Linked DNA regions of Mesorhizobium onobrychidis. The protein of the gene in region 1 interacts with the protein of each later gene in a pairwise test. Links are inferred from orthologs where the notes say so. Each region holds a gene or a part of one and is shown in the gene's direction. Other genes may lie near its edges.

Region 1 (15,250 bases):
GCTGTCGCCGGCAGTTGTCGGCAATTTCTGGCGCTTCCTCTACGAGCCGCAGATCGGCCTGTTCGCCTATGCCATCTCGTTCGTCACCGGCATTCCGGCAACGCAGATCGGCATGCTCTCCAACGTGTCGCTGGCGCCGTGGTCGATCGTCATCGTCGACACCTGGATGTGGACGCCTTACGTGATGCTGATCTGTCTCGCCGGCCTGCGCTCGATCCCCGAATACATCTACGAGGCAGCCGAGGTCGACCGTGCGTCCAACTGGCGGCAGTTCTGGTCGATCACGCTGCCGATGGCGCTGCCCTTCATCATGCTGGCGGTGCTGTTTCGCGGTATCGAGAACTTCAAGATGTTCGACATGGTCAACCTGCTCACCGGCGGCGGACCCGGCTCGACCACAGAAGTGGCCTCGATCACGCTGAAGCGGCAGGCCTTCGAAAGCTGGCGGACGGGCTATTCCTCAGCCTTCGCCATCATCCTGTTCGTTGCGGTATTTGGGCTGGCCAACATCTACGTCAAGGCGCTCAACAAGGTGAAGCAGAGATGAGCCTGACGTCAGCCCATTCGGTTGTCGCACCCTCGCCCACGTCGAAGCGTGTCGCCGGCACGATCATCGTGCTTTACGCGCTGATCTCGATAGTGCCGCTGCTGTGGATCTTCGCCACCAGCTTCAAGACACCGCCGGATTCGATCGCCTATCCGCCAAAGATCCTGTTCCAGCCGAGCCTCGAGGGCTACTGCAATTTGTTCTCGACCCGCACACGGCAGACACCGGAATACATCAACTCGCTGGGACCGGCGACGGGCGTCTGCGACGAGACAGTGCGCAAGCGCAACATGGTGATCGCCGGCCCGTCCAACTTCATGCCGCGCTTCATCAATTCGCTGATCATCGCCTTCGGCTCGACCTTCTGCGCGGTGTTCCTGGGCACGTTGTCGGCCTATGGCTTCTCGCGCTTCAAGGTGCCGCTGGCCGACGATCTCCTGTTCTTCATCCTGTCGACACGGATGATGCCGCCGATCGCGGTCGCTATTCCCATCTACCTGATGTACCGCGAGCTTGGCCTGTCGGACACCGCGCTCGGCATGATCCTGCTCTACACGGCGGTCAATGTGTCGCTCGCGGTGTGGCTGCTGAAGGGCTTCATCGACGAGATCCCGCGCGAGTACGAGGAAGCGGCGATGATCGACGGCTATACGCGGCTGCAGGCCTTCTGGCGCACCGTTCTGCCCCAGGCGACCACCGGCATTGCCGCGACAGCCATCTTCTGCCTGATCTTCGCCTGGAACGAGTATGCGTTCGCAGCACTGCTGACCTCGGGCACGGCGCAGACCGCACCGCCCTTCATCCCCACCATCATCGGCGAAGGTGGCCAGGACTGGCCGGCGGTCGCCGCGGGCACGACGATCTTCCTGGTGCCGATCCTGGTGTTCACCATCCTGCTTCGCAAGCAGTTGCTGCGCGGCATCACCTTCGGCGCGGTGCGCAAATGAGCCTGACCCAACCCGCAAAACGCAAGTCGCGCTGGCCGGCATGGGCCAGGCGCGGACTGATGGAGAATATCGCTACCGCGATCATTGCCATTGGCTTCCTGATGCTGTTCCAGCCCTTCGCGCTGTCGCTCTACACCTATTCCTTCATCACCATGCTGGCCGGCACGGCGATGTTCATCATCGTCTCGAAGTTTCCGGAGTAGACGATGGCGGAGATCAGGGTCGAGCATCTGAGAAAGGCATTCGGCGATTTCGTCGCCGTGCAGGATTCCAGCTTCGTCGTCGGGGATGGCGAGTTCTTCGTCATGCTGGGGCCGTCGGGTTGCGGCAAGACGACGACGTTGCGCATGATTGCCGGGCTCGAACTGCCGACCGGCGGCAAGATCCTGCTCGGTGGCGAGGACGTCACCATGCGGCGTGCCCGCGAGCGCGACATCGCCTTCGTCTTCCAGTTGTTCGCGCTCTATCCGCACATGAATGTGCGTAAGAACATCGGTTTCCCTTTGCTGGCGCAAGGCATGCGAGGCATCGAAATCCGCCAGCGCGTCGAAGAGACGGCGAAGCTGTTGCGCATCGACCATCTGCTCAACAAATCGGTCTCCGGCCTTGCCGGCGGTGATCGCCAGCGCGTCGCGCTCGGCCGCGCCATCGTGCGGCGGCCAAAATGCTTCCTGATGGACGAGCCGCTCGGCACGCTCGACACCGAATTCCGCGATCTCATGGTCCATGAGTTGCGCGAACTGCACAACCGCATCCGCGCCACCACGGTCTACGTCACGCATGACCAGATGGAAGCGATGTCGATGGCCGACAAGATCGCGGTTATGAACCACGGCGTCATCGAACAGTTCGGCACGCCGCGCGAAATCTACGACCGGCCGGCGACCATGTTCGTCGCCGATTTCATCGGCTCGCCGCCGATGAACTTTCTCGGCTTTGGCGGCGGGCTTTCAAAGGGTGCCAGGGAGATAGTGGTGCAAGGTGCCAAGGTGGCAGTGCCGGAGGTGCGCGAGGACATCGCGCCGGTCGACATGGCACTCGGCATCCGGCCGGAACACATCCGCTTCGACGACGCTTCAAAACTGCGCGGCGCCATCTATGGCACCGAATATCTCGGCACCACGCAGATCGTCGCGGTGGAGACCTCCGGCGGCATCATCAAGGCTCGGGTCCCGGCCGAAATCCGGCTCAATGCGGGCGATCATGTCGGCCTGGTGCTGAGCAGCGCTCGGCTGTCGCTGTTCGAGAAGGGCTCCGGACGCGCGGTGCGAACCGCAATCCATGACGGCGCCACGCAGGGAAGAGCGCATCATGGCTGACGTGCAGATCAAAGGCGTGACAAAAGCCTTCGGCGAGCATGTCGCCGTGGACACTCTCGATCTGCACGTCGCCGACGGCGAATTCGTCGTGCTGCTCGGCCCGACCGGGGCCGGCAAGACGACGACGCTCAGACTTATCGCCGGACTGGAACGGCCTGATACGGGCTCAATCTATATCGGCGGCCGCGATGCGACAATGTTGTCGCCGGCCGAGCGCGACACCGCCTTCGTCTTCCAGCAATATTCGCTCTATCCGCATCTGTCGGTCTACGACAATTTGGCCTTTCCGCTGCGCTCGCCGGCGCGGCGGCTGAGCGAGGACGCGGTGCGCCGCCGCGTCGAGGATGTGGCCAAGATGGTGCGTATCCACCACAAGCTGAACAGCCGCTCCACCAAACTTTCCGGCGGCGAGATGCAGCGCGTCGCCATCGGGCGCGCCCTGGTGCGCAAGCCCTCGATCTATCTGATGGACGAGCCGCTGTCGTCGCTCGATGCCAAGCTGCGCGCCGACCTCCGGCTCGAGCTCAAGCGCATCCAGGCCGAGCTCGGCGCCACCATGCTTTATGTCACGCACGACCAGATCGAAGCGATGACGATGGCCGATCGCATCGGCATTCTCGCCGACGGCGTGCTGGTGCAGATCGGCACGCCACGCACCATCTACTCGGAGCCGGCAAACCTTCATGTCGCCGCAAGGCTCGGCCAGCCGGCGATCAATCTGTTGCCGACCGGCCTGCTGCCGGATGGCGATATGCCGGCGGGAACCAAAACGATCGGCGCGCGTACAGAACATCTGTCGATCGGCAAGGCATCGAATGGCCCCGCCGACGGCGTTGTTAACTGGGTCGAACATTTGGGCGACCAGAACCACCTGCATGTGACGGTGGGGAGCAGAAAGCTGGTGACGCTGACCGACCCCGACATCCAATTGGAAAAGGGCGACAGGGTGATTATCCGCTACCGGGCGCCGCTGTTCTTCGACCAGGCCGGCAATAGGATTGCAAACCGATGAGCGCTGGGACGATGGTCAAGACTGGGACGATGGACAAGGTTGATCTGAAGACACTGATATCCGTCACCGCCGACACGATTGCCGCCCACGCGGACGAACTGACCGCGCTCGACCAGGCGATCGGCGACGGCGACCATGGACTGAACATGAAGCGCGGCTTCGAGGCAGTGCGGGCGGAGGCCGAGGGGTTTGCTGCAAAGCCATTGCCGGAGGCGCTGAAGGCGATCGGCACCAAGCTGGTGATGACGGTGGGCGGGGCATCGGGACCGCTGTTCGGGACGCTGTTCATGGCGCTCGGCAAGGAGATTTCCGCAGAGCCGGACCGCGCCAATCTTGCTTTGGCTTTCGGCAAGGCAATCGAGGCGGTGGCAGCCAGGGGCAAGTCGCAGGTCGGGCAAAAGACCATGCTCGACGTGCTGCAGCCAGTGCATGAGGCGCTGTTGCAGGGAAAGACGGCAGCGGAAATCGCCGACGTCGTGGACCGTGCAGCCGATGCCACCGTGCCGATGAAGGCATTGCGTGGACGCGCTTCGTTCCTTGGCGACCGCTCGATCGGCCATATGGATGCCGGCGGGCGCTCGGTCGCGCTTCTGGTGCGGGCTGTCACTGAGACCATCGAGGGGCACGCATGAGCAATGTCGGCATCGTTATCGTATCGCATTCACCGCTGGTCGCCGAGGGCACGGCCGACATGGTGCGCCAGATGGTCGGCGACGAAGTGCCGCTTGCATGGTGCGGCGGAAACGGTCATGGCGGGCTGGGAACCAATGTCGAGGCGATCATGGGCGCGATTGACAAGGCCTGGTCGGAGGCGGGTGTCGCCATACTTGTCGATCTTGGCGGCGCCGAGACCAACAGCGAGATGGCGGTCGAGATGATCGGCGAGCCGCGCGCGCACAAGATCATCGTCTGCAATGCGCCGATCGTCGAGGGCGCGGTGATGGCGGCGACGGAGGCGTCCGGCGGCGCTTCGCTCAGGGAAGTGGCGGCGACAGCACACGAATTGTCGCCATCGTGAATGAACAGGAATTTTGACTCAATGTCCGCATCCGCCGAAGCCACCGTTCTGATCACCCATGAGGTCGGCCTGCATGCGCGCCCTTCGGTGAAGTTCACCAAGCTCGCCAAGAGATTTTCGGCTGAGGTCGAAGTGGCGCTCGCCGCGAACGGGCCGTGGCTCGACGCCAAGAGCATCGTCAAGGTGATGGCGGCCAAGGCGCCGAAAGGCACGGTGCTGCATATCCGAGCGAGGGGTGACGGCGCCGGCGAGGCGGTCGGCGCGCTGGTCGAGCTGGTGCGGCGCGATTTCGACGAGGGCGTAGACCATGCCCGAACCGCTTAGGCTGCAGGGGATTTCGGCTTCGGCCGGCTATGCCGAAGGGCCGCTGTTCAACCTCGATCCGGTTGTCGCGCGCTATGGCCGTAAGGCGACCGCCGCGGACGAGAGGCTCGCGCTCGAAACGGCAATCAAGGCAGCGACAGGCCGGCTTGCGACGCTGATCGAAGCGACCAGGGGCGACGCCGCCGACATTCTCGAATTCCAGCTCGCCATGCTGGATGACGATGCGCTGACCGGCCCGGCCTTTGCCGCGATTGCCGCCGGCCAGCCGGCCGATGCGGCCTGGCGGCAAGCGCTCGACGCCGAAATTGTAGGCTACGAAACGTCAGACCAGGATTATTTCCGGGCGCGCGCCGCCGACATGCGCGACATCAGAGACCAGGTGCTGCGCGCGCTGACCGAGGACAGCGACCCTGCGGCGCCGGCAGGCGCTATCTTCTACGGCGAGGACATCGCGCCGACGCGCTTTCTCGAAACCGACTGGAGTTCCGGCGGCGGCATCGCACTGAAAGCGGGCAGTGCCGCCAGCCATGTCGCCATGCTGGCGCGCTCGCGCGGCGTGCCGATGGTCGTGGGGCTTGGGGCAGTCGGGCTCGGTGCTTCGCCGGCTCATCTTGCCGGCGTCGCCCTGCTTGATGCCGAGCATGGCGGCATCATTTTGGCGCCATCAAGGGCAGAGGTCGAGGCGTTCCGGCGATCATCGTCGTCTTTCGCGGCGCGTCGCGACAGGGCGGAAACTTTTTTGGCCCGGCCGGCGGTGACGAAAGCCGGCACGGCGGTGCGGGTGCAGGTCAGCATCGCCGATCCGTCCGATGTCGACAACATCGATGTCTCGACCTGCGACGGCGTCGGGCTGATGCGAACCGAGTTCCTGTTCGGCAAAACGCTGCCGGACGAGGAAACGCAGTATCGCGCCTACCGCAAGGTGCTCGAATGGGCTGAAGGCAGACCGGTGACCATTCGCACCGTCGACGCCGGCGGCGACAAGCCGGTGCCAGGCTTCACCGTGGCGGAAACTAATCCGTTCCTTGGCCTGCGCGGCATCAGGCTGTCGCTGGCAAGACCGGAGGTTTTTCGGCTGCAGATCAGGGCGCTGCTGCGCGCCGCCGCGCATGGCAATCTGAAGGTGATGTTCCCGATGGTCGCCGTTAGGGACGAGTATGAACGTGCCGCCGCGCTCTTCGCGGAAGAGCAGGCCGCGCTTACCGCGCGCGGCGTCGCGCAAAAAATGCCGCCGCTTGGCATCATGGTCGAGGTGCCGTCGGTGGCGATCGCTCCTGAGGCTTTTACCGAGGTCGCCTTCTTCTCGATCGGCTCGAACGACCTTACGCAGTATGTGATGGCGGCCGCGCGCGACAACGCGTTGGTTGCGCATCTCAATTCGATCAGGCATCCGGCCGTGCTTCGGCTGATCGCCTCGGTTGCGGCGTTCGGCCGCGTGCAAAGGATTCCGGTCAGCCTATGCGGCGACGCCGGCGGCGATCCGGCGGCAATCCCGGCGCTGATTGAGGCCGGCCTGCGCGACCTTTCCGTGGTTCCCGCCCAGCTCGCAATGGCCAAGGCGGCCATTGCGGACGTTTCGATCTAGGCACCGGCATGGCCGACAAGACACCTGAAGCCGGCTCCGAAGAGGCGATCCGCGCCTATAAGACGATCTTGTCGCAGGTCCTCGACCAGCGCCCGTCCGGGATGCGCCAGCGCCTCGCCGACGCGTTGGGCAAGCATCGCAGTTTCGTCACCCAGATTTCCAGCCCGGCCTACTCGATCCCGATCCCGTCAAAACATTTGCCGGCTATTTTCTCCGTCTGCCATTTCAGCCCGGCCGAACGCGACCATTTTCTAGCCGCCTACCATCAGGCGCATCCCGGGAAAATGTCGGTGGCATCAGGCATGCGCAAGACGCGGCATGTCTCGCTGATCGTTCCCGATTTCGGCGACGACAAGCAGAATGCGGCGCTCGATCGGGCGGTCAACGATTTCATCCAGAAGATCACCAGCATCGCCGGCAAGGGCGGGACATAGTCGCGCCAAGTTCAGCTATTTCGGGAGGAGACGGCCATGAAGAAGTTTCTAAATTCTGTGGACACGGTGCTGACCGAAAGCCTCGATGGCTTCGTTGCCGCCCATGCCGACATACTGGCGCTTGGCGACGAGCATAAATTCGTGCGCCGCAGGACACTCAAGCCCGGCAAGGTGGCGCTGATCTCCGGCGGCGGCTCGGGCCACGAACCGCTGCATGGCGGGCTGGTCGGGCACGGCATGCTGGATGCCGCCTGCCCCGGCCAGGTGTTCACCTCGCCGACGCCGGACCAGATGCTGGCAGCCGCGGAAGCAGTCAACACCGGCGCCGGCTGCCTGTTCATCGTCAAGAACTACGAGGGCGATGTAATGAATTTCGAGATGGCCGCCGAAATGTCGGAGGGCGTGATGCAAGTGGTGACCAATGACGACGTCGCGGTCGAGAACTCCTCCTACACCACTGGCCGGCGCGGCGTTGCCGGCACGCTGGTGGTCGAGAAGATCGTCGGTGCCGCAGCCGAGCAAGGCATGGCACTGAAGCCGTTGAAGGCGCTCGGCGAGCGCGTCAATGGCGCAACGCGCTCTATGGGGGTTGCGCTGACCAGTTGCACCGTACCGGCCGCCGGCAAGCCGACCTTCGATATCGGCGACGGCGAGATGGAATTCGGCGTCGGCATCCATGGCGAACCCGGCCGCCGCCGCGACGCGTTGAAGAGCGCCGACGCCATCGCCGAGGAGATCTGCGCGGCGATATCAGGCGATCTCGGTGACAGGGCAAAAGGCCCGGCGCTGCTTTTCGTCAACGGCTTTGGCGGCACGCCGCTGATGGAGCTCTACCTGATGTACAACAGTGCCCGGAAAATCTTCGAGAAAAACGGCGTGACGGTCACTCGCTCACTGGTCGGGTCCTATGTGACATCGCTCGACATGGCCGGCTGTTCGATCACGCTGACCATGCTCGACGACGAGACGACCGCATTGTGGGACGCGCCGGTACATACGGCTGCGCTGCGCTGGGGGATGTAGCACACGGCCAATGCCGCGCTGCGGCTTACCACACAAAGCGGCGGTCAAGAAGCAAAGCCCGCTTCGGTCTGCGAAGCGGGCCTTTGCAAGGAATCCCAAAGACAGTCGGTGACAATACTGTCATGCGCTAGGCCGAGCATTGTCAGGCCAGTGTGGTGGAGTTAGGCACAATGTTGCTTTTCCTTTACCTTTGGTAAGGTAAGAAAATCCGGCAGGTTTTTGGAGGCAGAACATGCGTTACAATTGGGATCGGGCGCCGACCGGTTTCGAACGTCACAGAAAGGTGCTGGCCGCCGCTTTGCTGATCGCCGGCGGTGTCGGCATCATGCTCGCGGCGCTGCCGCTTTAGATCCGCATTTGAGCGCAAGCAGGCGCTTTTCAACGCACCTGGCCGGTCACGGCGATAAAGCGGCGTCCCGTCCTTCAAATCCCTGACTGAAGCGTTGCACGAGCACGGCAAGCACAGCCGGTTTGCCGTCCGGGGTGAATGCATAGGATTCCGACAGGCTGTAGGAAGTCGGACAATTCCTCGAGCCGGGCACAGCCTTGTCCTGATGCAGCAGTTTGAACGCCTTGCCATCCAGTCCCTGCAGCGTCAGGCGGAAACCGAGCCCCTTGCCTACTGTGGCGCCTTGCTGCGTCTCGTCGAAGCTTGACGAGCAATCCGTCGTGCTGTCGGCCAGGAACTGGTCGAGCTGGATGCTAGAGATGCCAAGCACGTCATAGCTCGGTGAAAGCCATTTCTGCGAAACCTGCTCGAGGCGAGCAATATCTTGGTAGCCGACCATGTCGTCGGGAAAGGTGAACCTGTCCACAGCCGTCCGCTCGCCGCGCGGCGCGATGGCATATCGGGCGAGGATCGGTGCCGCCTGCGCGGCAGCCTGTGCCCTCGCCTGATCGAGAGTGAGCGTCGCCTCCTCGGTTTCGTCGACGATGCGGATCGGCTTACCACCGACGAATCCATCGGTGCGCGTGTCGATGATGTCGATCTCCGACCAGCCCGAATCCGAAGCGCCGGCGTCGAGCGTACCGTATTGTTCGAAGGCGAAGTAGCTACCGTCCGGCGAAAAGCCGATAATGCGCCGTGCCGCCGCATCGCCGGCCTGAGCGGCGGAAGCGACCACCAACAGCATCGCCGCCAAAACGGCAGATCCAACCTTGCACCGCAACTTCATTGCGACTTGCCCCCAATTATGACCCAGATTGCAATTATGACCCGAGACCATCGTGCCGGCTATTTGCGACCAGGGCGAGAACGCCAAACGACGAAATTGCACATGCTTGCAAAAACAGCATACGCTATTTCAAAGGCAGCAAACATTCCTGGGGAGTAAGCTGGATGGCGTCACGCTACCACGAGGTCTATGACGGCTGGAAACGCGACCCGGAAAAATTCTGGGCGGATGCGGCCAAAGCCATCGACTGGTTCTCACCGTTCGACACGGTCTTCGATCCGAATGCCGGCGTCTATGGGCACTGGTTTGGCGGCGCCTCCTGCAACACCTGCTTCAACGCCGTCGACCGCCATGTAGCGGGTGGCCGCGCCGATCAGACCGCGCTGATCCATGACAGCGCGATTTCAGGCACGATCAGGAAATTCACCTATGCCGAACTGAAACGCGAGGTGATCGCGCTGACGTCGGTGCTGAAGAACCGCGGCGTCCAAAAAGGCGATCGAGTCATCATCTACATGCCGATGGTGCCGGAAGCGGCCTTCGCCATGCTTGCCTGCGCCCGGATCGGCGCCGTGCATTCGGTCGTTTTCGGCGGCTTTGCCTCGCACGAGCTCGCCACGCGCATCGACGACGCCAGGCCGAAGCTGATCATTTCCGCCTCTTGCGGCCTGGAGCCCGGGCGCGTCGTTGCCTACAAGCCGCTGCTCGACACGGCGATCGAGATGTCGCGGCACAAGCCCGAGGCCTGCCTCATCCTGCAGCGCGACCAGCTGCGCTGCGAGCTCAGGGAAAACCATGACATCGACTATGCCGACGCCGTCGCCCGCGAGCGGGCCGCGGGCGCCAATGTCGACTGCGTTCCGGTGCTCGCCACCGATCCGCTCTACATCATCTACACGTCCGGAACGACCGGCCAGCCCAAGGGCATCGTGCGCGACAATGGCGGCCACATGGTTGCACTGAAATGGTCGATGGAGAACGAGTTCGGCGTCAAGCCGGGCGAGGTGTTCTGGGCGGCTTCCGACGTCGGCTGGGTGGTCGGCCATTCCTACATCGTCTACGGCCCGCTGCTGCATGGCTGCACGACCGTCCTGTTCGAGGGCAAGCCGGTCGGCACGCCCGACGCCGGCACCTACTGGCGGGTGATCGCCGAGCATGGAGTCGTCGCGCTGTTCACCGCGCCCACCGCCTTCCGCGCCATCAAGGGACAGGACCCAAAGGGCGAATTCGTCCCGAAATACGACCTGTCGAAATTCCGCACGCTGTTCCTCGCCGGCGAGCGCGCCGATCCGGAAACCATCAAATGGGCGGAGCAGAAACTGAACGTGCCGGTGATCGACCATTGGTGGCAGACCGAGACCGGCTCGCCGATGACGATCAACCCAGCCGGATTGGGCCTGCTGCCGGTGAAATATGGCTCGCCCGGGGTGCCGATGCCCGGCTACGACATTCGCGTGCTCGACGATGCCGGGCACGAAATCCCGCGCGGCACGTTGGGCAATGTCGTAGTCAAGCTGCCGCTGCCGGCCGGCTGCCTGCCGACGCTGTGGAACGCCGATGACCGGTTTCGCCAAGCCTATCTCGATGAATTCCCCGGCTTCTACAAAACGGCGGATGCCGGCATGATGGACGAGGACGGTTATTTGTTCGTCATGGCCCGGACCGACGACATCATCAATGTCGCCGGCCACCGGCTGTCGACCGGCGCCATGGAGGAGGTGCTGGCCGCGCATCCCGACGTTGCCGAATGCGCCGTCATCGGCATCGCCGATGCGATGAAGGGCCAGGTTCCGCTCGGCTTCGTGGTGCTGAATGCGGGTGTCGCGCGTGACAGCGGCGCCATCGAGGCCGAGGTCGTCACCCTGGTGCGCGAGCGGATCGGCCCGGTCGCCGCCTTCAAGACGGTGGTGACGATCAAGCGCCTGCCAAAGACGCGCTCCGGCAAGATCCTGCGCGGCACCATGCAGAAGATTGCCGACAAGGAAGGATGGACGATGCCGGCGACCATCGACGACCCGGCCATTCTCGACGAGATCACTGCGGCGCTCAAAGGGCGCGGCATCGGGCTTTAGTTGCTTTCGGAGCGCGGCAGGCGGATCGCGGCGTCGGACGAATTCACGAATTCATCCTGCACTGCAATCGTCTGTTGTGCAATGCAGCAATAGCCCTTAAACTTTGCGTGGGGGGCCATTCCGAAGGCACGGCATGGCTCAGCAAAAAACCACATTCGGCGGCATCGACATCCTGCGTTTTCTCGCCGCCGTCCTCGTGATGTTCTACCACTACGGCTTCTGGGTGTGGGCGTTCCCCGAGGGCGTTTCGGCGCGCGCGACGGGCGGCATCCCGCCGCATCCGGAAATAGGCGGGCTGGTCCAATTCGGATGGGTCGGCGTCCAGATATTCTTCGTCATCAGCGGCTTCGTCATCGCCTTCAGCGCCGAGCATTCGACACCGCTGCGGTTTTTCGAGGCAAGGGTGAAACGATTGGCGCCGGCCGTCTGGATCTGCGCGCCAGTCACCGCGATGGTGCTGCTTTTCGTCGATCTCAGTTGGCCGACGGACGCTGTCACCAGGCTCTTGCGCACCGCCTTGTTCGTTCCGTTCAACCCCTGGCTCGACAGCGTCTACTGGACGCTCGGCATCGAGATCGCCTTTTATGCCGTCGTCTGGATCCTGCTGCGGCTCGGCCGCTTCGATCTGATGGAAGCGGTGGCAGTTGCGCTCGGCGCGATCAGCACGCTTTTCTGGTGCCTGTACTATCCATTCGACTGGTCGGACCTTGCCGAGGCGCGCTGGCTCGACCTGCTCCTGGTGCATCACGGATGTTTTTTCGCGACAGGTGTGCTGCTCTGGCTGATGCGTTTCAAGGCAGTGACGCCCGCCCGCCTTGCCTTCTGCGCCTTGTTCCTGGCCGGCGGCGCGCTGCAGATCATCAGTGCTGTCGACGTCCGCAGCATCAAGGTCGAAGCCGCGATGCCCTACGCGCCGCCGATCGTCCTGTTTCTCGCTGCCATGGCGCTGATGGCGTGGTCATTACGGCTCGACCTGTCCTGGCGCGGCTGGCGTCGGATCGGGCTGATGACCTACCCTCTCTATCTGATCCATAATGTCGTCGGCGCGGCTATTCTCGGGGCCTTGATGCGCGCGGGAGTGCCATACCTGCTTTCGGTGGTCATCGTCGGGGCGACCATGATCGCCGCGAGTTGGCTGATTGCGATCGAGGCCGAACCGCGAATCCGGCTTCTGCTCGACCACACCGTCTTCCGCTATCGTCTCAAGGCGGCGTAACCGCGCCGGCGTGTCACGCCGGTTCCTGGCTGCAAGTCCTGCTGTGAATGTGCGGCGCGAACAATGGTGCCCACGCTTTTTGGCGCGGCATGACGACGCGACTTCCCAAGCGAGAATTATTTTCTATCGTGGATCACCTTCTGCAGTGGTGAGCCCTCTTTCCAACCGTGTCGACCCGGCGCGGTTCGGCGACCTCTCGGGTCAAGCGAGGAGATCGACCAGCACCAGAAGCGACATTCCCGCCGACCATGTCAGCTTCATGCGCAAAGCTGCTGATCATGGTCTGTTCGAGGGCATTCGTGCGCCAGCATCAGGCTCGGCATCGGTCTCGCCGCGCAGGACGACGCTGTGCTCAACATTCGTTCTGGTATACCGCCTCAGGTGTTTGCCTTCGTCCGCGCTTCCGATTTTTCCAGATAGTAGCTCGAATATCTGTCGAAGAATTTTTCCGAGCCGCCGATCGATCCATACTTCGCCAGCTTCTTCAAATCGACTTTGTTCAAGACGACGCCGACGATCTTGTTGGCGATATAGGATTCCGAGCTCAGTATGGATTGCACCATCGCACGCGGCGTGCGCCCCCACTCGGTCACGAGCACGAAGCCGTCGGCAAGCGGGGCAAAGGCCTTGGCATCCACCACCGGTCCGAGCGGCGGCAGGTCGACGATGATGTATTCGAAGGTTTCCTTGGCGTTGTCGATGAAACGCCGCATTCCGGCCGACGACAGAAGCTCGCTAGTGTGCGAGAAATGACCGCGCGGGACGGCCGGGACGATCGCCAGCTTCGTCTGCCGGTCGATCTTGCCAACGGACTGCCAGGTCTGCCCACTCACCACCGCTTCCATAAGGCCTTGCTCGGCCTCCATGCCAAGGCTGCGGCTGAGGCCGGGGTTGCGCAGGTCGCCGTCCACCAGCAGGGTTTTCGACCCGTTGGCGGCAAGCAGTCCGGCCAGATTCGCCGCCACGGTCGACTTGCCCTCGCCGGGAAGGACCGAGACTACGCCAATGACCCGGCTGCCTTGCCCTTCCATCACGACGTCGAAGGCAATCTTGGCGCTGCGGAGCGTTTCGGAAAACATCGATGCTGGAGCGTCGATGCTCACCCGCATGCGCGCGCGCCTTTCAGCGGCCGACGGTGATTGAGCGGTTCTGACGTCCGCCTGACCGTCATCGCGCCTGTCGTCCTTGACGACCTTGCTGCCGATGATCGGCAGGTAGCCGAGGAATTTGAGGCCGACGCGATCGCGAACGTCTTCGCCGGTCCTGAAGAACCGTTCCCTGAATTCATTCAGGCCGCCAACCCCGGCTCCCATCATCACGCCAAGAACAAGCGAAAGTCCCAGCACTATGGACATGCGCGGGGTTGCCGCGGACTTCGGCAGCGTCGCGTCGGAGATGACGCGGATCTTGCCGACCGGGAAGGATTGCTGCTGGGACGCTTCCTCGTAGCGGCCAAGGAACGTCTGATAGAGCGTCGAGAGCGCGGTTGCCTTCTGCTCCAATTCGCGCAGCTTGACCTGCGACTGGTTGTCGATGGAACTCTTGCCAGCCGCTAACGCGACATTTGCGCGGAGCGCCGTCTCGCGTGCGAGAGCGACTTCGTATTCGTTGCGGTAGCTTTCGGTCAATTGCTTCAGCTCGCCGAAAATCTGCGCCGAAATGTCGGCCTTTTCCTTGGCAAGTGCGACGGCCTGGGGATGCTCAGCCCCGAAATTGGCTTCGATATCCTGCTGCCGCTTGGCGACAGTGAGATAGCGGGTCTTGAGCGTTGAAATGACCGAGTTGCTCGGCTGGTCGGCGGATATGGCGGCGTCCCTGAATGCGTTGTCCGAACCGCTTTCGACGATCGACTTGTATTGCTGGTAGCGGGCGCTGGCGCGGGCGGTATCGGCCTGCGCCTCAATGAGCTGGCCGTTGAGGTCCGACAGTTGCTTGTCACTGATCAACTGGCCGTCATCGACGGCCAGCCCATGTTCGGCCCTGAACTTCTCGACGGCGAGCGCCGCTGTCTGGGAACTTTCGCGAAGCTCCGTCAGCCGGCCCTGCAGCCAGACCGCCGCCCGCTCGGTCGCATCGAAGCTCGCATCGAGCTGATCCGCGAGATAGGCGTCGGCATAGGCTTTGGTGACCGCGGTCGCAAGTGCGGGGTCCGTCGCCTGGTAGGCGATGGAGATCACATAGCTTCGACCAATGCGCTCGGCTTGCACCTCGTTTTGCAGTTTGAGGATAGCGTAATCGCGGCGTGACGACGCAACCATCGCGTCACGCGTCGCCGGATCAAGCTGAGTAACGTCGGTAGTACCCACGGCGGGACTGGGACGGAAATACCGGACCACGCCGCGCACAAAATCGGCAGCCTTCGACACGGCCGACGTCGGAGGGTCCATGAAAGCGTCGTTCTGATCGAGCTTCTGCCTGTCGACGACCACCGCCGCCAGCCTCGCCGAGTGGAGAATTTCGATCTGGCTGAGAATGGCGGAGTCTGTCTGCATGCTCACCGACGCCGCCGAGACCTCGTCAACGACCTTGTTCAAGCCTTCATCGATCAGCACGCGGCTCATTGCCATATAGGTGGGAG
Region 2 (15,299 bases), 3.8 Mb from region 1 along the record:
GGCCCGATCAACGAGTTGCGTTCCATCATCACCGGCTGGTACCGAACCGACCCGCCGGCGCCTGGCAGCAAGACGCCCGAGAGGAGCGCGTGAGATGGCGAAGTTTGTGATCAGCCGCAGAAAATTCCTGACCTCGGCCAGCCTCGGCGTCTCCGGCATCATGCTGTCGGGTTGCGATGTCTTCGACAGCCAGCTTGGCGTCGGCGACGGCCTGCGCAGTTTCCTTGAAGGCGCCAACGGGCTGACCTGGCGCGCGCAACGCCTGCTTGCCGGCGATTCGCTGGCGCCGGAATTCACCGAAGCCGACATTCGCCAGCCGCAGCGGCCGAACGGTGTCACCGCGCCGGACGACGATGTCTACAAGGGCCTGCTCGCCAACAATTTCGCCGACTGGCGGCTCGAGGTTTCCGGCCTTGTCGAAAAGCCGCTGACGCTGACCCGCGAGCAGCTGATGAACATGCCAAGCCGCACCCAGATCACCCGCCACGACTGCGTCGAAGGCTGGAGTTGCATCGCCAAATGGACCGGCACGCCGCTGTCGCTGGTGCTGGATCAGGCGGTGGTCAAGCCGCAGGCGCGCTACGTGATGTTCCATTGCCTCGACACGATCGACCGCAGCCTGTCCGGCGACATCAAATACTACGGGTCGATCGACCTGATCGATGCCCGTCACCCGCAGACGATCCTTGCCTATGGCTTGAACGGCAAGCCGCTGCCGGTCGAGAACGGCGCGCCGCTGCGTGTCCGCGTCGAGCGCCAGATCGGCTACAAAATGCCGAAATATCTCCGCAAGATCGAGCTGGTCGACGGTTTCGCTAATATCGGCGGCGGCAAGGGCGGCTACTGGGAGGACAATGGCTACGACTGGTACGGCGGCATCTGAGGCCATAGCTCCGCCATTTCCGATCAGTGTTTTAGCGCTTTTTGCTCAAGCGACCTTGTCGATCAGCGGCTTGAGCACCGGATGGATTTCCGGCGAGGCATGCTTGATCAGTGTCAGCAGCGCGCGCTCGTTCTCATGCAGCGGCCGGTCGCTGCCGATGCGCTCAGCCAGCCACTTCGCCTCGCTGGCGTCGATGGTTTCGGCGCGGCGGGCCAGCGCCTCGGCTGCCTTGTTCTTCGATTCCCATTCGGATTCGATATCGCCCGGCGCGCGATAGGCTTCCATGATGCCGGCGAGACCGCCCGATACCATGCGGCCGAAGAAGCCGCCGATCTCCGGATCGGCCTGATCCAGGAAAGAACCCCGGCGCAGCGCCACGGCAGGCATCGGCGCTTCATAGCCGGCCGAGCACATGACGAAATTGGCGATCGCCTTGACGAGCAGATCATTCCACGACGGATCGTTGTTGGCTGCCGCGGTCCGCTCGTTGATCTTGAACAGCATCTCGGCCTCGGCGCGGGTGATAGCAATGTTGCCGTCGCCGCCATGGGCGTAGAGAATGCGGCGCAGAAGCTCGACCTCGGCTTTGGCGATCAGGCCGGGAACCAGCTTGCTGCCGTGCATCAGCGGCCCCTTGCCGTCGATGACGGCATGGGCGACCTGCTCCAGCGCATAGGCGCAAAGCCCGTCCGGCGAGGATTTCGCCTTTTCCAGCACATGCACCAGCAATTCGAGTTCGGTCCGGCTGTCGACCATGCCGTCGCGCGAAATCGCTCGGACCAGCCAGTCGGCATTGTCCTGCGAGATATAGCCCGCCGGCTTTTCCTGATGAACGATGAAGTCGGTGACGGCTTCGATGAAAAAGTCCGGCCATTCCGCGCATTTGTGCTTGGCCGTTGCGTCGAGCGCAAACAGCGCCTCGGCCTCGCCGCGCGTCACCACACCATCGCAGAACACTTCGCGACGCAGCATGACGACATCCTCGGCCGTGATGCGGTCCTTCGAGGTCATGATCAATCCGCCCATTTTCGTTCCCCGTCCAAACGTCGTTTGGACCCGATATATCGGCAGTGTCTTGAGAAACCGGCAAACCGCGTGGTTAGCGAAGACTTGTCGGTAAGGTGTCGCTGGCAGGTGACAAGGTGTCGCCCACAGGCTATGGATGAAGAGTCGAGGGCTCAAATTGAGTCCTACCTGTTTGCGGGAGAGAGCAGCGAGAGCTGCCGCCGAAGGGGAAATCGCCCGAAATCTCTCAGGCAAAAGAACCGTAGACGGGAAAGACACTCTGGAAAGTCGGGGCTTGCCCCCGCGCCGAAGGTGTAAGCGCTGCCGACAGAGTTACGGGGCGCGAGTCTCTCAGGCTTCAGACAGAGGGGCACGGACTGGTCGCCATTCGCGGCCGATTGCGTGCGACTCTGGAGATGACATGACGGGCGACGACACCAAACACCTTCCCCTCGAAGACCTGCACGTGGCCGCCGGTGCGCGCTTTGGCGCCTTCGCCGGCTGGTCGATGCCGCTGACCTATCCGGCCGGCGTGATGAAGGAGCACCTTCATACCCGCGAACATGCAGGGCTGTTCGACATCTCGCACATGAAGCTGTTCGAGATCAGTGGCTCGGGCAGCGTCGCGCTTCTGAACCGAGCCTGCCCGTTAGACGCCGGCGCGCTTGAGATTTCCCAGTCCAAATACACGTTCTTTCTCAATGAAGCCGCCGGCATTATCGACGATCTGATCGTCACCAGGCTTGGCCAGCAACGCTTCATGGTCGTCGCCAATGCCGGCAATGCCGAAGCCGACGAAAAGCAGTTGCGCGCCCTTGCCATGGATTTTGAGGCAAAGGTCGACGCACTCGACCGCGTCTTCCTGGCGATCCAGGGCCCGGAAGCCTGGGCCGCCTTGTCCCGCGCCGGCATTGAAACCGGATCGCTGCTGTTCATGCACGGCTTTGAGCCCCGCGAAAACTGGTTCATGAGCCGGTCGGGCTATACCGGTGAAGACGGATTCGAGATCGGCCTGCCGGAAACGGACGCGCGAAATCTCGTCGCCAAACTGGTCGAGGACGAGCGCGTGATGTGGGTTGGGTTGGCCGCCCGCGACAGCCTGCGGCTCGAAGCAGGGCTGTGCCTGCACGGGCTGGACATCACGCCTGAGATCGACCCGGCCAGCGCCGGGCTGATGTGGGCGATCCCAAAGGAGGTTCGCGCCTCGGGCGCTTTCATGGGCGCCGACGCATTGCGTTCAATCCTGGAGCGCGGCCCGGCGCAGAAACGCGTCGGCCTGAAGCCGGAAGGCCGCCAGCCGGTGCGCGCGGGTGCAGCCCTTTTCGACGCCGACGGCAATCCCGCCGGCCACGTCACCTCCGGCGGCTTCGGCCCCTCGGCCGCCCATCCGGTCGCCATGGGTTATGTCCAGACGTCGCTGGCCAAACCTGGCGCAAAACTCTTCGCCGACGTTCGCGGGACCAAAATCCCGGTCGATATCAATCCCCTGCCCTTCACGCCGCATCGCTACCGCAAAGGATGAACCTTCTCATGGCAAAAACCTATTTCACCGAAGATCACGAATGGCTCCGCGTCGAAGGCGGTGTCGCCACCGTCGGCATCACCGACTACGCACAGGAGCAGCTCGGCGATCTCGTCTTCGTCGAATTGCCGGAGCTTGGGAAAAAGCTGGTCAAGGGCGATACGGCCGTGGTGGTCGAATCCGTCAAGGCGGCATCGGACGTCTATGCACCGGTCGACGGCGAGGTCACCGAGGCCAACACCTCGCTCTCGTCGGACCCGTCTTTGGTCAATTCGGCAGCGACCAGCGACGGCTGGCTGTGGAAGATGAGGCTGGCCGATGAAAGCCAACTCGAAGGTCTCCTGGATGAGGCCGCCTACAAAGCCCATATTGGTTGATAGAAGGACCAGGAAAGATGACTGCAGCACCCTACTCCTTCTCGGCCCGCCATATCGGCCCCGGCCTCAATGACGTCAGAGCCATGCTGGCGACGATCGGCGTTCCCTCGGTCGAGACGCTGATCAGCCAGGCTGTGCCGAAATCGATCCGACTCGACCGGCCACTGGCCTTGCCGGCCCCGGCGAGCGAAGCGGAGGCGCTGGCCGAGCTTTCAGCGACAATGGCGAAAAATACAGTTCTGAAAAGCTTCATCGGCGCCGGCTACCACGGCGTCCAGGTGCCGCCGGTCATCCAGCGCAACCTGTTCGAGAATCCGGCCTGGTATACGGCTTACACGCCCTACCAGGCCGAGATCAGCCAGGGCCGGCTCGAAATGCTGTTCAATTTCCAGACGCTGGTCACTGAGCTGACCGGCCTGCCGGTTGCGTCGGCCTCGCTTCTCGATGAAGCGACGGCGGTGGCCGAGGCGGTCGGTATTGCGTTACGCCATCATCGCGACAAGCGGACGAAGGTAGCGCTGGCCGGCACGCCGCATCCGCAGACGCTCGACGTCGTGCGCACCCGCGCCGAACCGCTCGGCATCGAGGTCGACGGCGACACCATCGACGACAACACTGCAGCACTGCTGGTCTCCTGGCCCGACACGTTTGGCGTCTATGGCGACCACAAGGCGGCAATCGACAAAGCCCGCGCCACCGGCGCGCTGGTCGTCTTCATTGCCGATCCGCTCGGGCTGACGCTGACCGACGCGCCGGCAAGGCTTGGCGCCGACATCGCCGTCGGCCCGATGCAGCGCTTCGGTGTGCCGATGGGCTTTGGCGGGCCGCATGCCGCCTATTGCGCCGTTTCCGACAGGCTGACGCGGCTGATGCCCGGCCGCCTTGTCGGCCAGTCGACCGACAGCAAGGGCCGCGCCGGCTATCGTCTTGCGCTGCAGACGCGCGAACAGCATATCCGCCGCGACAAGGCGACCTCCAACATCTGCACCGCGCAGGCGCTGCTCGCAAACATGGCGACGGCCTATGCGATCTGGCACGGCCCTGTCGGGCTGCAGGCGATTGCCGGCCGAATCCATTCATTGGCCAACCGGCTGGCAACCGGTCTCACCGCGTCAGGAATTTCGGTGCTTGGCGCAAGCCGCTTCGACACGGTGACGGTGGAAGTGAAAGGCAGAGCCGGCGCAATCGCCGCCGCTGCTGAAAAGACCGGCCGATTGCTGCGCGTCATCGACGCCGACCACATCGGCATCAGCTTCGACGAGACCTCGACCGATGCCGATCTGGACGCCATCTCAGCACTGTTCGGCGCCGAGGCAGGCGCTGCTGGCACCAGCACCACTCCGGGCAAGCCACGCGGTAAGGCGTTTCTCAGCCAGCCGGTCTTCCACGAAAACCACTCGGAAACGGAGATGATGCGCTTCTTGCGCCGGCTGGCCGACAAGGACCTGGCGCTCGACCGCGCCATGATCCCGCTCGGCTCCTGCACGATGAAGCTCAACGCCGCCGCCGAGATGATGCCGGTGAGCTGGCCAAGCGTCGCCAATCTGCATCCATTCGCGCCGGCCGAGCATTCGGCGGGCTATCGCGCGATGGTCGGCGAACTGGAAGGCTGGCTGTCGGAGATCACTGGCTTCGATGCGGTAAGCCTGCAGCCCAATGCCGGCAGCCAGGGCGAGTATGCCGGGCTGCTCGCCATTCGCGGCTATCACCGCTCGCGCGGCGAAGGCCACCGCACCGTCTGCCTGATCCCGTCATCCGCGCATGGCACCAATCCGGCGAGTGCGGCGATGGCCGGCATGAGCGTCGTCGTCGTGCGCTGCACCGAGGATGGTAATATCGATATGGACGATATGAGTGCCAAAGCCAATGAGCATTCCAAGAATCTCGCCGCGCTTATGTTCACCTATCCCTCGACGCATGGCGTATACGAGGAAGGCGCGCGCCATCTCTGCGCCCTCATTCACGAGCATGGCGCCCAGGTCTATTTCGACGGCGCCAACCTCAACGCCTTGGTCGGCCTCGCTCGCCCCGGCGACATCGGCGCCGATGTCTGCCACATGAACCTGCACAAGACCTTTTGCATCCCGCATGGCGGCGGCGGTCCCGGCGTCGGCCCGATCGGCGTCAAGGCGCATCTGAGACCGTATCTGCCCGGCCACGTCACCGAAGGCTCGGGTCATGCCGTGTCGGCCGCACCATTCGGCAGCGCTTCGATCCTGCCGATCACCTGGATGTATATCCGCATGATGGGCGCTTCCGGCCTCAAGCAGGCCACCGAGACGGCGATCGTTTCCGCCAACTACGTGGCGACGCGGCTCGCGCCGCACTTCCCGCTCCTCTACAAGGGCAGGCACGATCGCATCGCCCATGAGTGCATCCTCGACACCCGCGTGCTCAAGGAGAGCTCCGGCATCAGCGTCGACGATATCGCCAAGCGGCTGATCGATTATGGTTTCCATGCGCCGACCATGTCGTTTCCGGTGGCCGGCACGCTAATGGTCGAGCCGACCGAGTCCGAGCCCAAGAGCGAACTCGATCGCTTCTGCGAGGCGATGATCGCGATATCAGGCGAGGCAGCCAAGGTGGCGAAAGGCGAATGGCCCCTGGCCGACAACCCGCTGGTCAATGCGCCGCATACCGCGGCCGAGGCGCTGGCCGGCCAGTGGATCCATCCCTATTCGCGCCTGGAGGCGGCCTACCCGGCCGGTGATGCCGACACATCAGCCAAATACTGGCCGCCGGTGTCGCGCATCGACAATGTCGCCGGCGACCGCAACCTCGTCTGCTCCTGCCCGCCGCTGTCGGAATATCTGGGGGCGGCGGAATAGCAATCAGGCAGAACGCAAGGCCGGCGCGTCGGCCTTGCTCGTCTTCTGGGCGACGACGCGATTTCGCCCGGCGCGCTTTGCCGCATAGAGTGCGGCGTCGGCTTCGGCCAGCACACGGTCGAGACTGGTCCCATCCGTCCCGCCAAAGCCGATGCCGCCACTGACTGTGCTGCGCAACGGACCAAGCTGGGTGGCCACGACTTCCGTGCCGAAGGCGACGCTGATCTTGCTCGCAATGTCGTAAGCCTTCTCTTCAGTCATCCGCGACATGACGAGGACGAATTCCTCACCGCCCAGCCGGAAGGCGTCGACTCCGGTCCTGGCATATTTCCTGATGACAGCGGCGAAGCGGCGCAGAACCTGATCACCGACCGGATGACCGAATACGTCATTCGTTTTTTTGAAATGATCGAGGTCAAACATGGCGACGGACATGAACGGGCCGAAAACCCGCTCACCGTAGAACGCCGTCAACGCCCGCCGGTTCATCAGCCCGGTCAATGGGTCGGTCATGGTCTCGGCCTTCAATTCGATCTGCGCCTGCAAATGGTGCAGGGAGAGCGTCAGTGCCCCGAGCCCAGTCATGCAGGCGACCGCCACGACGGAATTCAACCGTTCGGCCCAGTTGTCGGGTGCAACGCCGAGCACCCAATGGCCCTCGACCAGCAGGACCGCGCCGCAAAGCACGAAGGACAGCGCACAGACGCCGCTCAGGAACGATACGACCAGCAATATCCGGCGATCGTGACCACCTTTGATCCAGAACATCACCCCGATAAGCGAGAGCAGCGCCGTTACCGTCGCGTAGGTGACGATGAAGCCGACGCCATCAAGGCCCAGCGACGTCGCGCCTGCGCAAACCGCCATCGCAGCCACGGTCGGCAAGATGGCGCGCCTGTAGTCGCGCACGCCGAGATACTGCATGGCCGACAGGCAGAGGGTCAGGAAGCCCAGGCTGAGAAGCGCAAGCACAATCTGGCAAAGCCACGGGCTGGGATGCCTGGCATAATGCCAGAACAAGACCACATGCGCGACGAGCACGAGAATGCCGCAGGCCACCGTCAGCACAAAGCGTGCCTGTGGCGCGGTGAACCAGATCGCAAACATGGTGAGGCTGAGGCACGTGCCCGACAGCGCCGCCGCGAGCAGGAGCGAACTGTAATCCAACATGCGCTAGCAGCAGCCTTTTCACGGGTTCTGCCGCATTCTAGGCCAGCGGCAGTGGACGGATACCGTTTTTCGGCCAACCTTCGGACGTAACCTTCGGACAAGGTTTACAAAGCGTCGATGCCCTCGACCCATTTCCGCCGCTTGGTTGTCGGATGGTTTTGCGGTAAGAGGCTCTATCCTCGAACGTAACAGGAACCTCCGTCGCCTGCCCGCAAAAAGCGTGGCAGTATCGGGTGGTGATTCGCAGCATCGGAATCCAGGACCAGCATGGACGACAGTAACGATCTTTTCGGCACTTTGGACAAGCAGCCGCAACCGGTTCGCGCAACCGCGCGCCCGGCCGACCCGCTGGTGCAGGCGGCGAAGCGCCCGGCATCCCGCGACGGCAGCGAGAGCTACAGTGCCGCCGACATCGAGGTTCTGGAAGGGCTGGAGCCGGTGCGGCGGCGACCCGGCATGTATATCGGCGGCACCGACGACAAGGCGATGCACCATTTGTTCGCCGAGGTCATCGACAACGCGATGGACGAGGCGGTCGCCGGCCACGCAACCTTCATCGATGTCGAGCTTTCCGCCGACGGATATCTGGCGGTCACCGATAATGGCCGCGGCATTCCGGTCGATCCGCATCCGAAATTCAAGAAGCCGGCGCTCGAAGTCATCATGACGACGCTGCATTCCGGCGGCAAGTTCGACAGCAAGGTCTACGAGACCTCGGGCGGCCTGCACGGGGTCGGCGTCTCCGTCGTCAACGCGCTGTCAGACCATCTCGAGGTCGAAGTCGCGCGTGGCCGCCAGCTCTATCGCCAGCGTTTTTCGCGCGGCGTTCCGGTGACCGGTCTGGAGCAACTCGGCGAAGTGCACAACCGGCGCGGCACTAAGATCCGCTTCCATCCCGACGAGCAGATCTTCGGCAAGGGTGCGGCATTCGAGCCGGCGCGGCTCTACCGCATGACGCGCTCGAAGGCCTATCTGTTCGGCGGCGTCGAGATCCGCTGGACCTGCGATCCGTCGCTGATCAAGGAGAAGGACACGACGCCGGCCAAGGCCGAGTTCCATTTTCCCGGTGGCCTCAAGGACTATCTGAAAGCCTCGCTCGGCGACGAATTCCAGGTCACCCGCGAAATCTTTGCCGGCAAAAGCGACAGGCAAGGCGGCCACGGTTCGCTCGAATGGGCGGTGACCTGGTTCGGCGGCGACGGGTTCCTCAATTCCTACTGCAACACCATCCCGACCGGCGAAGGCGGCACGCACGAGGCCGGCTTCCGCAATGTTTTGACACGCGGCTTGCGTGCCTATGCCGATCTGGTCGGCAACAAGCGCGCTTCAATCGTCACGTCGGAAGACGTCATGATCTCGGCGGCAGGCATGCTGTCGGTGTTCATCCGTGAGCCGGAATTCGTCGGCCAGACCAAGGACAGGCTGGCGACGATCGAGGCGATCAGGATCGTCGAGACCGCCATCCGCGACCCCTTCGATCACTGGCTGGCCGACAATCCGCAGGAAGCCTCGAAGCTGCTCGAATGGGTGATCGCACGTGCCGACGAACGGGTGCGCCGCCGCCAGGAAAAGGAAGTGTCGCGCAAGAGCGCGGTGCGCAAGCTGCGCCTGCCCGGCAAGCTCGCCGACTGCACGCAGAATGCCGCGGCCGGCGCAGAACTCTTTATCGTCGAGGGCGATTCGGCCGGCGGCTCGGCGAAACAGGCGCGCGACCGCGCCAGCCAGGCGGTGCTGCCGCTGCGCGGCAAAATCCTCAACGTCGCCAGCGCCGGCAACGATAAACTTGCCGGCAACCAGCAGATTTCCGACCTGATCCAGGCGCTTGGCTGTGGCACACGCTCGAAGTACCGCGATCAGGATTTGCGCTACGACCGGGTCATCATCATGACCGACGCCGACGTCGACGGCGCCCATATCGCTTCGTTGCTGATCACTTTCTTCTATCAGGAGATGCCGAGCCTGGTCCGCGGCGGCCATCTCTACCTGGCGGTGCCGCCGCTCTACTCGATCCGGCAAGGCGGCAAGGTCGCCTATGCCCGCGACGATGCGCACAAGGACGAACTTCTGCGCACCGAGTTCACCGGGCGCGGCAAGGTTGAAATCGGCCGCTTCAAGGGGTTGGGCGAAATGATGGCCGCCCAGCTCAAGGAAACCACCATGGACCCGAGAAAACGCACGCTGCTCAGGGTCGATGTGATCGACGCCGAGGCGGCGACCAAGGATGCGGTCGACGCGCTGATGGGCACCAAGCCGGAAGCCCGCTTCCGCTTCATCCAGGAACGTGCGGAGTTTGCCGAGACGGAAGTGCTGGACATCTGAGCGTCTTCTGCTCGGCGAACCGCAAACGGGCGGCCGTCACTGTTGCTAGGCAGTATGTGGCTGGCATCACCGAGCGAAGCGAGGCGGCCGACATGTCGCAGATCGCAGCCTCTCTGTGGATTATCGCCGCGATCGAGGATTTCCTGGATTTTTCGCGAAGGTCTAAGCCGCAGCGATCGCCAGCGCATGGCCACGCGCGTTTTCGCGCAGCGCATCGAGATGGATCGATTTGACCAATCCGGCGAGACCGCCTTCGGCGGACTGCCCGCCCAATTCCTTCAGCATTAGCCAACTGACTTCCTGGACGCCGGCGAGGCGCTTGCCATTGGCGACCTCGCGCCAGATCTTTAGCGCGCGCAGGATGATCGCGTGCGTGGCCGCGGCAAGGCCGGCGCTGCGGAACAGCGCCTGCAGCGCCACGTCATGCCCGCCGGCCAGCAAGGCCCTCACCCGTTGTTCGGATTGCTGGCTGAGCGCGACCAGCGCCGAGCCGAAGAAGTCGACCTTGCCATGCGCGATGGTGCGAATGATGAAGCTTGCGGTCAGGTCGCCGCGCAGGCGCAGATGCTCGATGAGCGCCGCATGTTCCTCCTGGCGCGTGCCTTCGATCAGCGTCATGGAAGCTTTGACGCAGGCGTCGCGCATGACGCGCTCGGTTCTGGCACGGCCCATCAGCGCCACCACCAGCGGCGAGCCTTTAAGCGTTTCACCAAGTTTTATCAGCAGCATATGCCGGCAGTCGGCAGGCAGGCGCGCATCGGAAATCAACGCTTCGCGCACCGAAGGCAGATGGCCATGGCGTTCGGCGATACGGCGGAAGCTGAGCGAAGCGATGTCGGCGCCGCTGTTGGCGAGAAGCGTGGCGCAGGCTTCCGGCTCGCCGATTTCGGCGATCGCCGCTGCGACCGTCAGGGAGACACGCGCACGATCGGCGATCAGTTTCTGCGTCGCCTTTTGGCCACCGGCAACGCGGTCGATCAGATCGGCATCGGTGAGCATCGGCGAACGTGCCAGCACCAGGCTTGCAACTTCCGGTTGATCGGACGCCAGCGCGCTGATGATCTGCAGCGGCGCGTGATGGCTCATCGACAGCGCTTCTGCAATCGCCAGCCGCACTTTCGACGAGGCATCGTCGAGCAGCAGCGTCAGCGCGGCCTCCGCCGCGCAGCGGTCCTCGAAAGGCAGATCGGCATTGATGTAGGCGCGAGCCAGAGCGCCTGCCGCAGCGGCGCGCTCCGAAACCCTCGCCGTGTAGATCCATTTTAGGAAATGCGAAACAACCATGCCGTCCGCTGCGCCCCTAACCCGAGTCCGTTCCCGCCCCGGTGAAGACCGTAGGCAGAAATGGTTTACGAACGGTTCACCATGTTTGTTAACTGGCTTGCGAGCGCGGCATGCAGCGCCTATCAACCCTTAGGGCGACGTGCGTCCATTCGGACGCACAAAGTACGCTCTAACACTTTGAATCTTCGCATCGTGCTTTCCGAAAAATCGATTCCGATTTTCGGGCCGATGCGGCCGCGGAGGACATCGACCATGGCCGGGCTTTATCTGGAAGAGTTCGTCGTCGGCCATATCTTCCGGCACACGCTGCGGAAAACCGTCACTGAAAGCGACAACATGCTGTTTTCGGTAATGACGCTGAACCCGCAGCCGCTGCACATCGACTTCGACTTCGCCGCCAAAAGCGAATGGGGCAAGCCGCTGGTCAATTCGCTGTTCACGCTGGGCCTGATGATCGGCATTTCGGTGAACGACATCACCGTCGGCACCACCATCGCCAATCTCGGCATGAAGGAGACGGTGTTTCCACATCCGGTCTTCCACGGCGACACGATCCGCGTCGAGACGACGGTGGTGTCGGTGCGCGACTCCAGGTCGAAGCCGGACCGCGGTATCGTCGAATTCGAGCACCGCGCCTACAATCAGAATGACGTGCTCGTTGCCAAATGCACGAGGCAGGCGATGATGATGAAGAAGGCGGCCTGACCGATGCGCTCGCTGCTGTTCGTTCCCGGCGATTCCGAAAAGAAGCTGGAAAAGGCGTTTGGCGCGGGCGCCGACGTGGCCATCGTCGATCTTGAGGATTCGGTAGCGCCACAAAACAAGGCCTTGGCACGCGACATCGCCTCACGCTTCATCACCGAACACAGGCATCAAACCAGATCCGCAATCTATGTCCGCATCAACGATCTCTCGACCGGCCTGACCGATGACGATCTGGCGGCACTCGTGCCAGTGAAACCCGACGGCATCATGCTGCCGAAGTCGAACAGCGGCCAGGATGTCCAGCATCTCTCGGCAAAGCTTAGGGTGCACGAGGCCGAAAACGGCCTGCCGGATGGTGCGATAAAAATCCTGCCGATCATCACCGAAACCGCTGCCGGCGTGCTGGCGGCCGCGACCTACGCCAACGCAAGTGCGCGGCTTGTCGGCGTGACCTGGGGTGCGGAAGATCTATCGGCAGCAATCGGTGCGCGCACGGCGCGCGACGAGAATGGCCGCTACGCCGATGTGTTCCGCTTCGCCCGCACCATGACCATCCTTGCGGCGGCTGCCGCGGAAGTCGCGGCGATCGACACGGTTTTTCCGCACTTTCGCAACATGGCCGGCTTCGAGGCGGAATGCGCCGAGGCAGAGCGCGACGGCTTCACCGGCAAGATGGCGATCCATCCGGTGCAAGTGCCGGTCATCAACGCCGCCTTCACGCCGTCGGCTGAGGCGGTGAAACACTCCCTGGTCATCGTCGAGGCATTCGAGGCGGCTGGAAATCCCGGTGTCGTCGGCATCGATGGCAAGATGTACGACCGGCCGCATCTGCGGCTGGCAGAGCGACTTCTGGCGCGAGCCAGAGCGGCAGGGATTCCGGCCTAGAGCGGGCTTTCTGCGGGATATGCTAACTTTGGGGTGTCCTATAACTCGCCGGCAGCAGAGGTCATTCGGGTAACTTTCTCGGCAGCCAGAGCCACGCGATGATGCCAGTTGCAAGCGTCAGCAGACCGCCGGCGCCGACCGCGACATGTAACCCGGTGAGGAAGGCTTCGTTGGCCCGCACGATAATTTCAGGGTCCGACTGATCGAGTGTTTCGTTGAGCGTGCCGGCCACGCCGGGACCCAACAGCCGGAAGCTCAGCGCGGCCAACGATCCGAGCAGGGAAATTCCCAGCGCGTTGCCCAGTTCGTTGCTGGTCTCGGCGATCGAACTCGCCGCACCGGCTCGTTCGACAGGAACGGCCGACACTGCTATCTCGGCCACCAGGCTAAAGGATAACCCAAATCCGACGCCAGCGATCATGGCCGAGGCGATGAAGGCCGCGATTCCGACCTCGGTGGTCGTGAACAGCAGCAGGAGGACGCCGACGCTGATGAGCAGATGTGTGGCAACAAGGGCAGTTTTGCGGCCTATCCGCTCCACGATGCGAGCGGTGCCCACGCAAGTCGCCGTTAGCACGATCGCGCCTGGCAACGTCAGCAGCGCAGCATTGAAAACATCAAAGCCCAGCACCGATTGCAGATAGATGCCCGACAGATATCCGGTAGCCGACCAGACAACCAGCGTAAGAAGGCCGGTTAAGATGGCGATTGAGAAAATGGGGTCCCGGAATAGGTCCAGGTCGAGCAGCGGGTAGTCAACCCTGCTCTGTCTGCGCACGAACAGCCCAAGGGCAAGGATGCCGACGATCCCGATGGTCAACAGTGTCGGCGTGAAGCCATGGGCCGCCGCGCTCTTGAGCGAATATGTGAACAACAGGATACCTGCGAAGGACAACATGAGGCTCACGAGATCGATTCGCCCGTAGGTAGTCGAACGCACCTCCTGCAGCAGTACCGGTGCAGAGATCAGGAAGCCGATCACGACGGGGACATTGATCAGAAACACGGCGCCCCATTCGAATTGCCGCAATAGCAGCCCGCCGATGACGGGCCCGATGGCGAAACCAGCCGCAAAAGTCGCCGCGAAAATGCCGATCGCCTGAGCGCGCGTTCGCGGATCGGGGAATAGGGAGCTCACGATCGCCAGCCCGGACGGCAATAGTGTCGCGCCGCCCAGTCCCATAACGGCGCGCGAGGCGATCAGGCTTTCAGGCGTTTGCGAATAGGCTGCGCCGAGCGATCCAGCACCGAAGACCATCGCGCCGATCATGATCAGCTTCAGCCGCCCGTAACGGTCGCCGATATTGCCGAAGGCGATCAGCAGCGACCCAACCACGAAACCGTAGATGTCGAGAATCCAAAGTGCTTGGTCGGCGGTCGGCGTGATGGCCGAGGTCACACGCGGCATGGCGAGATAGAGTATCGAGCCGTCCATAGCTACGAGCAGGACCAGGGGCAAGACGGCCATGAGGCCCAACCATGCCCTGCGGTCGGTCGGGCGTGCAAGTGAAGTATCGGTCATAAGGCACACAAATCCTCTGCGTACGGCATGCTAAGGCGTGCCGCTTCGGCCGCCGGGGGGAAGGCCGGCGGATGGTTGCGATCGAAGAGCGAACTCTATATACTTCAGGTAAGTTACTTTTGGTACATAGCCATGTCAAGCACACCGAAAAATAGCGAAGCCACGCAGAGACGCGTTCGTCTCAGTCGCGAGCAGCGACTAAGCCAGCTCCTTGAGGTGGCGAGGTCGCTGGTTCGCGAAGAAGGCACCGACGCGTTGACGCTGCCGCGCCTAGCCGAACGGGCCGGTGTCGCCAAGCCGGTGGTCTATGACCATTTCCGGACGCGCAACGGTTTGCTGACCGCCCTCTATCAGGATTTCGACGCGCGCCAGACGGCGCTGATCGACGCCGCGCTTGAAGGAAGCGCTCCGGGTTTGGAGGAGAAAGCTTCTGTCATCGCATCGTCCTACGTCGAATGCGTGCTGGCCCAGGGCCGTGAGATCCCCGGCGTGCTGGCCGCGCTGGCAGGCTCGCCTGAACTGGAGACCGTCAAGCGCGACTACCAACTGGATTTCATCGAGAGGTGCCGGAAGGCGTTGGCCCCGTTTACAGGGCCAAGGGGGATCATGCAGGCCGGTTTTTGGGCGATGTTAGGCGCAGCCGACACCTTGTCCAATGCTGCCGCGACAGGAGAAATCACCGCTCAACAGGCGCAGGACGAACTTTACGAGACGATCGTTGCAATGATCGAGAGAAGCAATCGTCGACGCATGCCTCACAACTAAGAAGTTAGAGTTCCACCCGATTCCATCGGGGATC

What was found.
Region 2: the proteins of dhaK (region 1) and parE interact in binary tests that used the Escherichia coli proteins (3 or more experiments, as listed by UniProt). The link is inferred for Mesorhizobium onobrychidis from one-to-one orthologs.

What each region holds. Positions count from the first base shown.
Region 1 is NZ_CP062229.1:180,032-195,281, forward strand. What follows is about bases 6,378-9,215. They hold dhaK (dihydroxyacetone kinase subunit DhaK), read left to right. Parts: upstream 6,378-7,222; coding sequence 7,223-8,209; downstream 8,210-9,215. Other genes in these bases: ptsP (phosphoenolpyruvate--protein phosphotransferase), read left to right, coding at 6,378-6,752; IHQ72_RS00875 (hypothetical protein), read left to right, coding at 6,761-7,186; IHQ72_RS00885 (DUF2259 domain-containing protein), read right to left, coding at 8,605-9,215. Also shown: IHQ72_RS00830 (carbohydrate ABC transporter permease), read left to right, coding at 1-547; IHQ72_RS00835 (carbohydrate ABC transporter permease), read left to right, coding at 544-1,494; IHQ72_RS00840 (hypothetical protein), read left to right, coding at 1,491-1,697; IHQ72_RS00845 (ABC transporter ATP-binding protein), read left to right, coding at 1,701-2,813; IHQ72_RS00850 (ABC transporter ATP-binding protein), read left to right, coding at 2,806-3,825; dihydroxyacetone kinase subunit DhaL, read left to right, coding at 3,855-4,457; dihydroxyacetone kinase phosphoryl donor subunit DhaM, read left to right, coding at 4,454-4,843; IHQ72_RS00865 (HPr family phosphocarrier protein), read left to right, coding at 4,865-5,167; more of ptsP, read left to right, coding at 5,151-6,377; more of IHQ72_RS00885, read right to left, coding at 9,216-9,384; IHQ72_RS00890 (propionyl-CoA synthetase), read left to right, coding at 9,549-11,456; IHQ72_RS00895 (acyltransferase family protein), read left to right, coding at 11,590-12,672; IHQ72_RS00900 (polysaccharide biosynthesis tyrosine autokinase), read right to left, coding at 13,050-15,250. UniProt on the Escherichia coli protein: Dihydroxyacetone binding subunit of the dihydroxyacetone kinase, which is responsible for the phosphoenolpyruvate (PEP)-dependent phosphorylation of dihydroxyacetone via a phosphoryl group transfer from DhaL-ATP.
Region 2 is NZ_CP062229.1:3,983,608-3,998,906, reverse strand. The notes cover bases 7,692-10,578. They hold parE (DNA topoisomerase IV subunit B), read left to right. Parts: upstream 7,692-8,052; coding sequence 8,053-10,104; downstream 10,105-10,578. Other genes in these bases: IHQ72_RS19840 (DUF2336 domain-containing protein), read right to left, coding at 10,267-10,578; IHQ72_RS19850 (GGDEF domain-containing protein), read right to left, coding at 7,692-7,785. Also shown: IHQ72_RS19880 (cytochrome b/b6 domain-containing protein), read left to right, coding at 1-93; IHQ72_RS19875 (molybdopterin-binding protein), read left to right, coding at 95-883; IHQ72_RS19870 (hypothetical protein), read right to left, coding at 929-1,909; glycine cleavage system aminomethyltransferase GcvT, read left to right, coding at 2,310-3,410; glycine cleavage system protein GcvH, read left to right, coding at 3,419-3,787; gcvP (aminomethyl-transferring glycine dehydrogenase), read left to right, coding at 3,805-6,615; more of IHQ72_RS19850, read right to left, coding at 6,619-7,691; more of IHQ72_RS19840, read right to left, coding at 10,579-11,388; IHQ72_RS19835 (MaoC family dehydratase), read left to right, coding at 11,641-12,093; IHQ72_RS19830 (HpcH/HpaI aldolase/citrate lyase family protein), read left to right, coding at 12,097-12,978; IHQ72_RS19825 (MFS transporter), read right to left, coding at 13,040-14,500; IHQ72_RS19820 (TetR/AcrR family transcriptional regulator), read left to right, coding at 14,633-15,265; IHQ72_RS19815 (flavin reductase family protein), read right to left, coding at 15,298-15,299. UniProt on the Escherichia coli protein: Topoisomerase IV is essential for chromosome segregation; it is the principal protein responsible for decatenating newly replicated chromosomes. It relaxes supercoiled DNA.